2 linked regions of the Dongshaea marina genome follow. The main gene of each other region encodes a partner of the protein of the gene in region 2 in a complex. Links are inferred from orthologs where the notes say so. Each region holds a gene or a part of one and is shown on either strand. Other genes may lie near its edges.

The links. The genes of interacting proteins can lie anywhere in the genome.
Region 1: the proteins of trxB (region 2) and trxA are in contact, whole or in part, in a crystal structure (PDB 1F6M), measured with the Escherichia coli proteins. The link is inferred for Dongshaea marina from one-to-one orthologs.

What each region holds. Positions count from the first base shown.
Region 1 is NZ_CP028897.1:4,809,884-4,815,562, forward strand. Bases 1-2,972 are described here. They hold trxA (thioredoxin TrxA), read left to right. Parts: upstream 1-1,309; coding sequence 1,310-1,636; downstream 1,637-2,972. Other genes in these bases: rhlB (ATP-dependent RNA helicase RhlB), read right to left, coding at 1-1,195; rho (transcription termination factor Rho), read left to right, coding at 1,840-2,972. Also shown: more of rho, read left to right, coding at 2,973-3,105; ubiquinone biosynthesis accessory factor UbiK, read left to right, coding at 3,153-3,413; DB847_RS22560 (Crp/Fnr family transcriptional regulator), read right to left, coding at 4,128-4,811; DB847_RS22565 (nucleoside phosphorylase), read right to left, coding at 4,933-5,658; nicotinamide riboside transporter PnuC, read right to left, coding at 5,655-5,679. UniProt on the Escherichia coli protein: Participates in various redox reactions through the reversible oxidation of its active center dithiol to a disulfide and catalyzes dithiol-disulfide exchange reactions.
Region 2 is NZ_CP028897.1:1,904,395-1,912,242, forward strand. The notes cover bases 1,838-4,737. They hold trxB (thioredoxin-disulfide reductase), read right to left. Parts: upstream 3,818-4,737; coding sequence 2,858-3,817; downstream 1,838-2,857. Other genes in these bases: DB847_RS09190 (response regulator), read right to left, coding at 1,838-2,655; DB847_RS09200 (D-alanyl-D-alanine carboxypeptidase family protein), read left to right, coding at 4,407-4,737. Outside these bases: DB847_RS09185 (L-rhamnose/proton symporter RhaT), read left to right, coding at 234-1,331; more of DB847_RS09190, read right to left, coding at 1,411-1,837; more of DB847_RS09200, read left to right, coding at 4,738-5,798; DB847_RS09205 (substrate-binding periplasmic protein), read left to right, coding at 6,169-6,966; ald (alanine dehydrogenase), read right to left, coding at 6,999-7,848.

The DNA.
Region 1 (5,679 bases), 2.9 Mb from region 2 along the record:
TTCTGCGTGGTGGCGTCACATCATCCAGCAAAGCATCCTTATCATATTTGCTGACCGGTACCGGGTGATTGATGTAAGTTTCAATCGCAGGCAGGTTAAACACATACTGCTCACACGCCAGGCTGATCGCATGACCACTGGCTCCGGCACGTCCGGTACGACCGATTCGGTGCACGTAATCTTCTGCATCATCCGGAAGATCAAAGTTAAATACGTGGGTCACATCGGGAATGTGCAGGCCACGGGCGGCAACATCGGTCGCAACCAGAATATCCAGTTCCCCTGCGGTAAACTGCTCAAGGATCTTCAGACGCTTTTTCTGTGGAACATCGCCGGTCAGGAGTCCAACCCTGTGCTTATCAGCCTTAAGCCAGGAATAGACCTTTTCACAGCAGTGTTTGGTATTGGCAAACACGATCGCCTTATCCGGCCACTCCTCCTCCATCAGGGTCAGAAGCAGCAGCATCTTGTCCTGATTCGATGGGTAGAATAGCTCTTCTTTGATATGCTTGGCAGTCATCTGCTCAGGGGCAACCTGCAGATGAGTTGGGCTGTTCATATGCTCGTAGGCAAGCTCCTGCACCTTATGAGAGAAGGTTGCCGAGAACAACATGTTTAGACGGTGATCCGGAGATGGCATCCGGCGCAGCAGGAATCGGACATCCTTGATGAAACCCAGATCAAACATGCGATCGGCTTCATCCAGAACCACAACCTGAACCTGGGACAGGCTGATTACCTTCTGCTTGAAATAATCTATGGTGCGCCCCGTAGTACCAATCAGGATGTCGACACCCTGCTCGATACGCTTGATCTGCTTTTCGTAGCTTTCTCCACCGTAAGCCAGGGCAGTCTTGAATCCTGTCTCCTTGGACATGGACTGGGCATCCTGATGAATCTGGATCGCTAATTCCCGGGTTGGCGCCAGAATGACTGCCCGCGGAGACTTAGGATCGCGCTCTTCGGTCAGGGGGTGGGTCATCAGGTAGTTGAAAGTTGCGGCCAAAAATGCGATCGTTTTACCAGTGCCTGTCTGGGCTTGGCCTGCGATATCCTTTCCCTCGACCAGCAATGGGAGTGTCATCGCCTGAATTGGCGTGCAATTATGAAACCCCTTTGCCTCCAGAGCCGTTACAATCTCTGGCTCGAGGCCCATTTGGTCGAATTTTTCTTCGGTTAGATGTGTCTTTTTCATGGTCAAAGCATATCAGGTTAAGCTTGCAATAAGAAACAGGATCATTTGAAATATGGCCATTATTGTCTTTGCTGAGCAACTTCGGCAAGGAAGGCTTACGAATTGGAGTTAATGATGAGTGACAAGATTGTCCATCTATCAGACAGCAGCTTTGAGGCTGACGTGATCAAGGCAGATTGCCCCATCTTGGTTGACTTCTGGGCCGAATGGTGTGGTCCATGCAAGATGATCGCACCGATCTTGGACGAGATCGCTGAAGAGTATGATGGCAAGTTGAAGATCGGTAAATTGAACATCGACGAGAACCCGGAAACCCCGCCTAAGTTCGGGATCCGCGGAATTCCAACACTGTTGCTGTTCAAAAACGGGGAAATTGCCGACACCAAGGTTGGTGCATTAACGAAATCACAGCTGTCCGAGTTCCTGGACAAGAATCTGTAAGTGAAAATCGGGTCCGAAGCACATTTTTCAGTAGAGTGACTTCGGGCTTTGCATCTTTTGTAGACGGACTCGCGGTTTAGTGATAGCCTTCCGGCTGTACAGAGTTCGAACCGAATGTGCCTATCATCCAAGCGGCACCCGGATATCGGTACCATTCCAACTAATCCTTAAGAATTCCAGAAGAACTTTAAGAACCCACCACTATGAACCTCACACAACTTAAGAACACTCCAGTGTCAGAGCTGATCAAGCTCGGCGAAACCATGGGACTGGAGAATCTGGCTCGGGCACGCAAACAGGACATCATCTTTTCCATCCTCAAGGCTCATGCCAAAAGTGGTGAAGACATCTTTGGTAACGGCGTTCTCGAAATTCTGCAAGACGGCTTCGGCTTTCTGCGTAGTGCCGATAGCTCCTACCTGGCCGGTCCGGATGACATCTATGTCTCTCCGAGCCAGATCCGTCGCTTCAACCTGCGCACCGGTGACACCATTGCCGGCAAAATTCGTCCGCCGAAAGAGGGCGAGCGCTACTTCGCACTGCTGAAGATCAGCGAAGTTAACTACGACAAACCGGAAAACTCCCGTAACAAGATCCTGTTTGAAAACCTCACTCCGCTGCACGCCAATGATCGCCTGCGGATGGAGCGTGGTAACGGCAGCACTGAAGATATCACCGCCCGGGTCCTGGATCTCTCCTCACCGATCGGTAAGGGACAACGTGGCCTGATCGTCGCACCGCCTAAGGCCGGTAAGACCATGTTGCTGCAGAACATTGCCCAGAGCATCGCCTATAACCATCCTGACTGTGAACTGATGGTTCTGCTGATCGACGAGCGTCCGGAAGAAGTCACCGAGATGCAACGTCTGGTTAAGGGTGAAGTGGTTGCCTCGACCTTTGATGAGCCGGCATCCCGTCACGTCCAGGTTGCTGAGATGGTGATCGAAAAGGCCAAGCGCCTGGTCGAGCACAAGAAAGATGTAGTGATCCTGCTGGACTCCATCACCCGCCTGGCGCGCGCCTACAACACGGTTGTACCTTCTTCAGGTAAGGTCCTGACCGGTGGTGTGGATGCCAACGCCCTGCACCGTCCCAAGCGCTTCTTCGGTGCAGCACGTAACGTTGAAGAGGGCGGCAGCCTGACCATCATTGCGACCGCTCTGATAGATACCGGCTCCAAGATGGATGAAGTGATCTACGAAGAGTTCAAGGGCACGGGTAATATGGAGCTGCACCTGTCGCGCAAGATCGCCGAGAAACGCGTTTATCCTGCGATCGATATCACTCGCTCCGGTACTCGCCGTGAAGAGCTGCTCACCACTCCGGACGAGCTGCAGAAGATGTGGATCCTGCGTAAGATTGTTCACCCCATGGGTGAAATCGACGCAATGGAGTTCCTCATCGACAAGCTGGCGATGACCAAGACCAATGACGAGTTCTTCGTGGCGATGAAGCGTCAGCAGAAGTAACATCTCTACCGGGAGAGAGCTTACTCTCTCCCCTTGATAAAGGCCAAGTGATGAATCCAAAGAAGCTGGAAGATATCGCAAAGCAGATCCATGAATCCCTGCCTCCCGGCATTAAGAACGTGGGAGAAGAGGTCGAGAAAAAGATCAAGGGGATCCTCCAGGCTCAACTGGGGAAACTGGATCTGGTCACCCGGGATGAGTTTGAAGTTCAGACCCGGGTTCTGCTGCGCACCCGAGAAAAGCTGATCGAGATGGAAAGCCGAATCGAGCAGCTGGAGCAAAAGCTGGAACAACAAGAGCGCGATTAAGCGCTTTTTTGTTCCTTCTATCCCTCGCCCCTAATAAAATCTCTTATAGAAGCACAGCAAGCATGCCAGCGCGGTTGCTGTTGTGGATTCCCAATAGCCACATGCTCCGGCTCCACCTGAAGCCCGCCTATAAACTCCCGTGCCACAGCTCGAGGATTGTTACTAGCAAGCGCATGTCGCACAGTACGTTGTGCTTCCCAACCACCAGGTTCCTGGCTCGCACTCATGATTGAATCCACTGCGCAAGCAGCCTGCAGAGGCAAACGGTGATTGCGAACTAAAGCCGCGAGCTCTGGTTGAATCCTTCCACATATATCCCTTATCTTAATACCATCAAGACTTAATTGAATAGCATGATGTGTAACTTTACTAACGGCGGCATGCTGGTCCGCTTCAGCTTTCGTTTGAAACGTCATTATCTCTGCGTGAGCGCGAGCTAGCTGATTGACTGGGCAAACCTGGCGACCCTCAATATTTACACCTGTATTAGACCTTGGCTCTGGATATTCAAGGCCATGGGCTGCAACATGAGTAGGTGAATTAGATTGGCTAACAAAACTCATATTTCCCTCCAAGTATTTATTTCACCACCTGTATACTCCCTCGCAATAGCCTTCAATTCTTTTGTTTTTTACCTCTCAGGAGTTTTTCAGGTGTTCACCTTAGGACTCATTGCAGCTCTATTAACGCTTAAATTTGAACCGATCCAGAGGGTTACTCCTCAGAAAAGCCAAGAAACTGCAGCAGTTTCTGAAGATCGGCGACCTCCAACCCCTGTTTACCCTTGATCGCGATCCCCTTCTCGATCAGCTCTTTCACCGCTCTGCGGTATACCCGATCTGTGGTCCCAAAGCGCTCGGCCTCAATATCAGTGCGGTTAAAGCCGCCCAGTAGCTGCTGTTTCTGATGCTTTAATAGCAGCTCATGAGCAATGTTATAACTGATCGGATGCAACACCCTTTGGGTATACAGCCCCAGGGCATGTTGAAAGTCATAGGTGATGGCACTGGCAAAAAACAGGGTCAGCTCAGGCTCCTGTAATAATCTTTGCTGCAGTTTTTGAGGACAGATCTGTTGCACCTTAAACTCTTCGAGTGCGACCACACTCCACTGGCAGGGAGTCTGATTGAAAAACTCCATTTCACCAAACAGGTGGTAATAGCAGTCTGTTTCTCCAAGCTGGAAACGGCGGCCATTAGTCGCCGAGATATGCATGGATACCCGCCCCAGTGGCACCAGATAAAGATAGCTAAGGGGATCGCCTTCTCGCAACAGGTATTGGCCACTGATGAGTGGTCGCTCGTGAAGGGTGCAATCATTGAGGGCGCCTTCCAGCCGCTGCTGGTTACGCTCCAGCTCTGGGGTAAAACGCCCTCCCGGGTAGGGTTTCAGTTGCATAGGGTTTCTCAAGGCTGCTGTCAGCCCGAGAATACCCTATCTGGTTGGAGTCACCAAACCAGAGCATTTTCTCCATACATGGAGTCAATGCTGTAATGAGCCGGATAAATCTGAAAGGGCTCTAACTGATCAATGCACTCAGGGCAGCTTGTGCCGCCTTTAATTCGGCGTTCAGTAAGATCTGCTCGCTATTTGCATATTGAGAGATCCCCTGCTGAAGATCTCCCTGATAGCAGACCACATTATTCAGCACTGATCCGGTTAATAGTCCTCGTAGTCGTCCAACTGTAAGCAGGGCGGAGGTCTCCATATCTGCCCCTAAGACACCTTTTTGATGCCAATAGGCACAGATCTCATCCTCCCGATCCGTATAGAAGGAGTCATGGGAACGAACCAGCCCTGAGTGGAAAGGGTGGCCCATTGTACGAAGCTCGTCCGCCATTACCGAGGTTAGCCTGAAATCAGACAGAGCCGGGTACTCGGGTTCAACATAGGCTCGTGACCCACCTTCACAGCGAACCGCTCCCTCGACCAGGATCAGATCGCCCAGTGCGATCTCAGGCTGTAAAGCACCGGCAGAGCCCACCCGGATGATCCGCTCGGCACCACACAACTTGAGCTCTTCTATACCAATAATGGTTGAGGGCGCCCCCATGCCTGTACTACATAAGGTCACGGCCTTATCCCGGTAATAGCCGTTGCATACCCTATATTCCCGATTCTCACTGACTATCTCTGACCTATCCAGTAACCGGGCGATACGATCGACTCGGGCCGCCTCTCCGCAAATCAGAACAGCAGGTGCAATCCACTCAGGTGCACAATTAATATGGGGCTGTAGGCTCATGCGGTCGCCTCCTCAATCCCT
Region 2 (7,848 bases):
TATGAATTAACTTGGGATTCGAATGAAAACTTGTTATGGCCTTCAGCTATGCTAGTATCCCTGTCCACAAATTTTGGGCTGCGGATTGCTGGGGTGGAATAACACTGTAAGTGAATCTTAAGTTGGCTTGCAGATGGGGTGCCCAGGCATCTTTCCCATGATATGTAGAAACTATTTATAAGGTTATTTCATCACCTGTTTTTTCCTGCTTATATTGGTATAAGGAAATATTAATGTCTTTCTCCGTTATTTTGCTGGCTGTGATCCTTTGTATCGTCGCCGGGTTCCTGAATGGCTCTTTTGCAACACCCACCAAATGGATGGAACGGTGGCGTGAGGAGAATATCTGGCTGGGCTACACCGTATTCTGTTATCTGTTGCTACCCGTACTCAGCCTGATGGTGATGGACTCTTCAATTTTTAGTCAGATCAGTTCGGTGCCAAGCCATTTCATCTGGGTATTGGTATTGGGTGGATTAGCCTGGGGGATTGGTCAGGTCTTTTTCGCCCTGGCGTTTAAGCATATTGGACTGGGCGTAAACTTTGTCATCAATATCTCCATGGGTACCGCCGGTGGCGCCCTGCTGCCGATGCTTTGGACCAAGGGGGCGATTGGAAGTACCTATAGTTATATCCAACTGCTGGGTGTTGTGATCTTTGTGATGGCGGTAATTTTGACTACCGCTGCTGGTGCGGCCCGCAATAAGACGAGCTCAGGAGATGACAGCTCTAAGGGACATGCCAGTGTCTACCTGATCCTGGGTGTCCTGTTTGCAATTCTCGCCGGGGTTGGGAGTATTGCTCAGGGGAACTCCTTTGCCTTCTCTAATCCAATCATCTCCAAGACGGCCCTGGAGAATGGGGCGAGCCTGATGCCAGCGAATACGGTTGCCTTTGCACTGGTGTTTTTTGGTGCCTTCATTCCGAACTTTATCTTCTTCATGGTCAAGAATATCAAGAGCTCCAGCCTGCACTGTTTTGCCGCACCCAAGACAGGTAAATACTGGTTCTATCTGTTCCTGATGGCCCTTGGCTCATGGGGATCGATTGTGGTGTTCTGTAAGGCTCAGGCTGTGATCGGTGGAGACCTGGCTCCGACCATCGCCTGGCCCCTGTTTATGGCATTTATCATCCTGACCGCGAACTTCTGGAGCTTCATGACCGGTGAGTGGAAGGGGGCGGGCCGCAAGGCGATCAGCCTGATGTCGGTCAGTATTGTACTGCTGGTTTCTGCAGTGGTGGTATTTGGCGCCAACTCGATGAATAAGCCAGCAACTGGCCAGCAGGTCGTTAAGGTGCAGACGCTCAAGGATAGCAAGCCTTCTGCCTGATATCGAGCAGCTTGAGAGCGATAAACTGAACAAAAAGAGCGCGGCTTAATGCCGCGCTCTTTTTGTTTTGACGGGGAGATTAGTCATCCCCAACCACCAGGTTTCGGCCACTCTCTTTGGCTTCCCTGAGGAGCAGCACAGCGGTGTCGAGCTGCTTTTCCAGGGTATCGGCCAGGATGGAGGTGACGCCGGCGCTAAAGCTAAACCAGATGGTATCTCCCTCCCAGTTCATGGCACTTTGCTCCATCCGCTCTTTGAGCTTATTCAGACGTTCCTGGGCCGTTTGATTATCCAACCCTGGCATGATCAGGCAAAAGTCCTCACTTCCCAGGCGAATGGTCGTGCATTTAGAGAAAACGGTTTTCAGGGCGTTCGCCAGCTGTTTCAAAATCGCATCGCCAGCCCTGTGTCCATAACTTTCATTGATATCTTTGAGGTTGTCGATATCAACGACCGCCAACGAGAAGTCACTCTGCTCATCCCGGGCTCGCTTGAGCATCGGCTCTCCATATTCATACATATAGCCACGATTGTAGACCTGAGTCAGGTGATCCCGATTGGCATTTTGTTTGATCTCCTCCATCAGCTCCATGGTTTCCAGGGTCCGGAAGATCCGACACTGCAGCTCTTCCGGGACAAAGGGTTTGGTGATGAAATCATCGGCGCCGTGTTTAATAAACTTGGCAGAGAGTGCCTTATCGTTACTTCCGGAGATCCCGACGATGGCGATGGCCCGGTTATCAAACTGGCTGCGAATGCTACGAACCAACTCGAATCCATCGATGATCGGCATGTTGTAATCGGTCAGAACCAGCCGAATATCCTTATGTTTCTCTAAAAGCTCCAGTGCCTGCAGGCCATCTTCGGCCTCGAGTACGGGAAATAGCTGGCGCTTGAGCATTTTGCTGGTCATGGTGCGTGAAGTGGCTGAGTCATCCACCATCAGGATCTTGCAATACTGGTTGCGGCGCAGTCGGTCGAGTAGCTTTAAGGCGTATTTAAAGGAGTAATGGCTGTCTTTGATGATGTAGTCCAGGGCGCCTTTCTTCAGAAACTCCTGGCTCTTGGTCTCGTCAAAGTCACCGGTCAGGACTATGGTTGGCAATTTATGTTTGAGAACCTCATCGATGACTTCACCATCGGGTGAATCAGGCAGGTGGAGGTCGACCAGGGCCGCAAAGTAGTCCTGGCATTCGTTGAGGTGCTTAACGGCTTCGGCCATGGTTTCGCAAGCATCGACCGGAATACCAAGTTTTTCCTGGATCACTTGCTTGAGGAGTTTTCTCAGGGTTGAGCCATCTTCAATCAATAATACACGGTTCATGGGAGCATCCTGCTTTTACACTCTATCTACAGTGTAATGGATAGCTGAGGTTTTACTCAGTTGACAATGGATTGTTGAGCATCGACCTATTGGTAATAGGAAAGAGCCCTTGAGGCGGAAGAGATCAGAGTGAGTGAATAAAGGAGGAGGGCAGGCTGGATCGAGAGGCAGAGGCGACTAGATAGCCGCCCCGGGAGCTTGATTAGCCGCTGATATGATCCAGGTATCGTTCCGCATCCAGCGCGGCCATACAGCCGCTTGCTGCAGAGGTGATCGCTTGACGATAAATATTATCCATCACATCACCTGCGGCAAATACGCCCTCAATGCTGGTTTGGGTTGCATTGCCGTTGCGTCCGGATTGAACGCGCAGGTAACCACTTTCCATCGCCAGTTGCCCTTCAAACATCTCTGTATTGGGGTGGTGGCCAATTGCGATGAATACTCCCATCACTGCCAGCTCTTCAGTTTCCTCGGTCTGCAGGGTATCGCGTAACCGAACTCCGGTTACCCCCATGGCATCGCCCAGTACTTCGTCGAGGGTGCGCTCCAGGTGAAGCTCTATCTTACCCTCTTCCACTTTCTCCATCAGGCGAGACACCAGGATCTTCTCAGCTCTGAATTCGTTACGACGATGAATCAGGTGAACCTTGGAAGCGATATTGGCCAGGTAAAGAGCTTCTTCGACCGCCGTATTACCACCACCCACAACCGCAACTTCACGGTTACGATAGAAGAATCCATCACAGGTTGCACAAGCAGAAACACCCTTGCCTTTAAACTCCTCCTCGGAGGGGAGTCCCAGATATTTGGCGGAAGCCCCGGTGGCAATGATCAGTGCATCACAGCTGTATTCACCGCGGTCACCATGAAGGACAAATGGCTTTTCCAGAAGTTCAACATGATTGATGTGATCATTGATGATCTCTGTGTCAAAACGGCTGACATGCTCTTTCATCTGCTCCATCAGGGCCGGGCCTGTCAACTCAGAGTGGCCTCCGGGCCAGTTCTCGATCTCGGTCGTGGTGGTCAGCTGTCCACCCTCCTGGATGCCAGAGATAAGCACGGGCTCCAGGTTGGCACGAGCCGCGTAGACTGCTGCGGTGTAGCCTGCCGGACCTGAGCCCAGAATAAGTAGTTTGCAATGTTTTCTTTGAGCCATGATCGCTTGGTTCCTTACATTCAGGGCACCGATTGTAGATAAATCGTTATAGAGGGTAAAGGGGTGTTGTGATTTCTTCACATCCAGGCTCTGTTGATATTTCAGATCTGGTTCTGTGGTGAGCGTTTTTCGACCAACAAGGCTGGGGATGGGGGGAGTGATCCTGCATGGGGATCGGATAACCAGGGTGGCTTGAAAAATAGCCACCAATCCATGGGGCGCGCCTGAAAAAATCTCAACTTATTGTTGCTTAACACTCAATTAGAGCCGCCAAAATAATATGATTAGGGTCGCGAACAGAACATTTTCAGAGGTAGCAGGTTTAAAGTAGGAAAGGTCAACAGATTCTAAAGTCAAAAACAGGCGCAGTCTGAAAAAAACCTGAGGGGCCCGTAGTGAGTATAAAGTGATGAATTTTATAAATAGCCTTATATATCATGCGGTTGCCTTTAGGTTAGGGTTGGTGGCTTTGCAGAGGGACAGCAGGGAGGATTAGTGTTCTTTGGTTAAATGGGGTAGCATGCGCTTCACAAATATTGAGATACACTCTCACCGCGACCTGAACAACTTGAAACCTATTGTGCTTATGATGCAGAGAAAAAAAATCTCCAAGATATCCCTGGCTGCGGCGATCGCAGCTCTTTTAGCTTCAAACGTTGCGCTGGCTCAAGGAGCAGATCCCTCTGAAACAGCGCTCCCGGCGGCCGATTATTTTGCGGCGACTCAGTACACAGATGCAGCTGCACCACTGAACAGCTATGGTGCGGTCGATGTTCAGGCTAATGTGGCTGAGCATCTACAGGTTCCAACCGCTCCGGCTGAAGCCGGTGGTGTGGACGGGATCCCATCGACCCTAGCCGAACAGTGGCCACAGCATGTGTTGTTTGCCCCTAAACTGCAGGCAAAATCCTATATCCTTGTGGATGGAACAACCGGCCAGATCCTGGCTGCCCACAAGGCAAATCTGCGGATGGCTCCGGCCAGCATCACTAAGCTGATGTTGCTTTACATCGCCGAGCAGAAATTGGCCAATGGCTCAATCTCTCTGGATTCGAAGGTTCAGGTGCCGCGGGTTGCCTGGCATACCGGTGGCTCACGTATGTTCCTCAAGCCCGGATCCTATGTCACGGTGAAGGATCTGCTGCAGGGGGTTATCGTTGAATCAGGTAACGATGCAGCTGTGACTCTGGCAAACTATATTGCGGGCTCCCAGTCTTCATTTGTCTCCATGATGAATGCCATGGCGGTGCAATTTAAGATGAAGAATACCCATTTCACCGATGTGATGGGTCTGCCGGCACCGGCGCACTTTTCAACTGCCTATGATCTGAGCTTGCTCGGTCAGCATGTGATGAATGACTATCCCCAGTATTTTCACTGGTATGCCCAAAAAGATTTTGAATATAACGGGATCCGTCAGCCTAACTTCAACCGCCTGCTGTTTACCTATAAATATGCAACGGGTATGAAGACCGGAAGCACTAAGGCGGCGGGCTACTCTCTGGTGAGCTCTGCCGAGATGCCGGGTAACCCGATGAAGTTGGTAGCCGTGGTCTTGGGCACCAAGTCACTCAATGATGTGGCCTCCGAGAGTAAGTCTTTGCTGACCTATGGCTTCCGCTTCTTTAAGCAGCAGACTCTGTTTGCCAATAACGACAAGTTGTCTGAGCAGCGTGTTTGGGGTGGGCAGCAGGATAAGGTTTCTGTGGGGGTCAGCCATCCATTGACCCTGGTTCTGCCGGCAAGTGTCGATGCCAAGCAGCTGGAGAGTTCCCTGAAATTTGATGGCAACATCAAGGCGCCGGTTACCAAGGGCGAAAAACTGGGTCAACTGACGGTTACCTATAAGGGTAAGGTGATTCAGAGCGAGCCGCTGGTTGCCCTCAATGGCGTGGAGCAGGGTGGGCTCTTTACCCGGATGACCGCAAGCGTCTCTCTCTATTTCCATAACCTGCTGGCCTCTCACGATATCCACGTGTAAGCCACCACAGAGTTAGACTGACCGATAAGGGGCATGCTGTGCATGCCCTTTTTTGATCCTGATCCTAGGCTCTGTTGACGTTTCTAATTTTGAACCTGTTGCCTCTAAAAATGGTCTGTTCGCGACGCGAATCATGAGGTTTAGTTGTTCTAAATGAGTGATGAGCAACAATGAACAGGGCTTTTTCAGGCGCAACCCGCAGGGCAGTGGCTATTTTTCCTCCCAGCAGCGTTATCAGATGCTCATGTAGAGCAACTACACCACACATCTTCTGCCTTGCTGGATGAAAAAATTGCCAACTGCAGAGCCAAATCTGAAACGTCAACAGAGCCTTGGTTGCTAAGCTTTGAGTAGCGACAGGGAGTACGGGATGCGGTTTCTTCTTCTATTTGTTCTGGGATGCTTCTCAAGTGTATCAGCCAGCCCAGTGGTTCGGCTTGCAACACTGACCGATTACCCACCTTTTTGTTTTTACCAGGAGGGAGCAGAGCGGATCATCCATGAGCAACTGGCACCGGGAGAGGAATCCAGACGTTTTACCGGTTTGGCCTATGATGTGGTGATCAAGAGTTTCCACAAGGCCGGGTATAGAGTCGAGCTCACCATAGCTCCCTGGAGCCGGGTCATCAAGCTTCTGCAATCCGGGCTGGTGGATGCTGTTTTTCCAGCGGTGAAAAACCCGGAGCGTTTGGCACGCTACCTGTTTTCTGAGTCCCTGGTGTATCCACAAAACCACTACCTGCTATACGTCAGCCGTAACCGGCCATCAACTTTGAGGGGCGATGGATTGGCGATGTTGAGTGGATTGAGGGTTGGGGTGTACCGTGATTTCTCTTACGGAACGCGTTGGGAACAGTTAATCGAGAGCAACTTGCAGATCCACCGTCATCGCTTCAGTGAATTTGAGCATGGCTTCAGGCTGTTGGACAGGGGCAGAATCGATGCCCTGGTTGGCTATGAGTTATCATTTGATTATGCGCTGCACCGTTTGGGGTGGAAGGAGAAGTTTCGCAAATTAGAGCCCTTTGCCATCTCCCGCTCCTATCTGATGCTGGGTAAGGATCAGGGGAGGATGCGGCAAGAGTTTGATTTGGGATACCGAGCGCTGGTAGCGGACGGAACCTACCATCGGTTATTAAAGCGGTGGGGAGTTGAAGGTGATGAATAGCCGCCGGATAGACTATCCGACGGCTGGGCTATTTATCCGTTTAACGCTTCCGCTGGGTCGATATAGCTCATCTGGTGAGCCTCAGCGACCTCAGGACAAGTGAGCTTGCCGTGGATCACGTTCAGGCCTGCCAGCAGGTGCTTGTCTTCCAGTAGTGCTTGCTTGTAGCCCTTGTTCGCCAGCTTAATGATATAAGGCAAGGTTGCGTTGTTCAGGGCATAGGTCGAGGTGCGAGCCACAGCCCCTGGCATATTGGCTACACAGTAATGGACCACGTTGTCGACCATGTAGGTTGGCTCCTGATGGGTGGTGGCCTTTGCTGTTTCTGCACAGCCGCCCTGATCGATCGCCACATCTACAATGGCGGCACCCGGCTTCATTCGCTTGATATGCTCACGGGTGATCAGCTTAGGCGCAGCAGCGCCCGGGATCAGTACGCTTCCCACAACCAGATCGGCTTCCAAAATGTGGCGTTCGATAGACTCAGCGGTTGAGTAGACCAGACGAGCCGAGCCCTGGAACTCACTGTCCAGATGGCGAAGGGTGTCGATGTTACGATCCAAAATGGTTACATCGGCACGCAGGCCAACCGCCATCCGCGCCGCATTAGAGCCGACCACACCGCCACCGATGATCACCACTTTGGCTGGCTCAACACCGGGTACCCCGCCCAGCAGCATGCCGCGTCCGCCATGGGATTTTTCCAGTGCCAGAGCTCCGGCCTGAATCGACATGCGTCCGGCGACCTCAGACATGGGAGCCAGCAGAGGTAATCCGCCATGGTTGTCGGTGACGGTTTCATAGGCGATGCACACCGCGTTGCTGTTGATGAGCTCCTCTGTTTGTGGGAGATCCGGAGCCAGGTGAAGGTAGGTAAAGAGG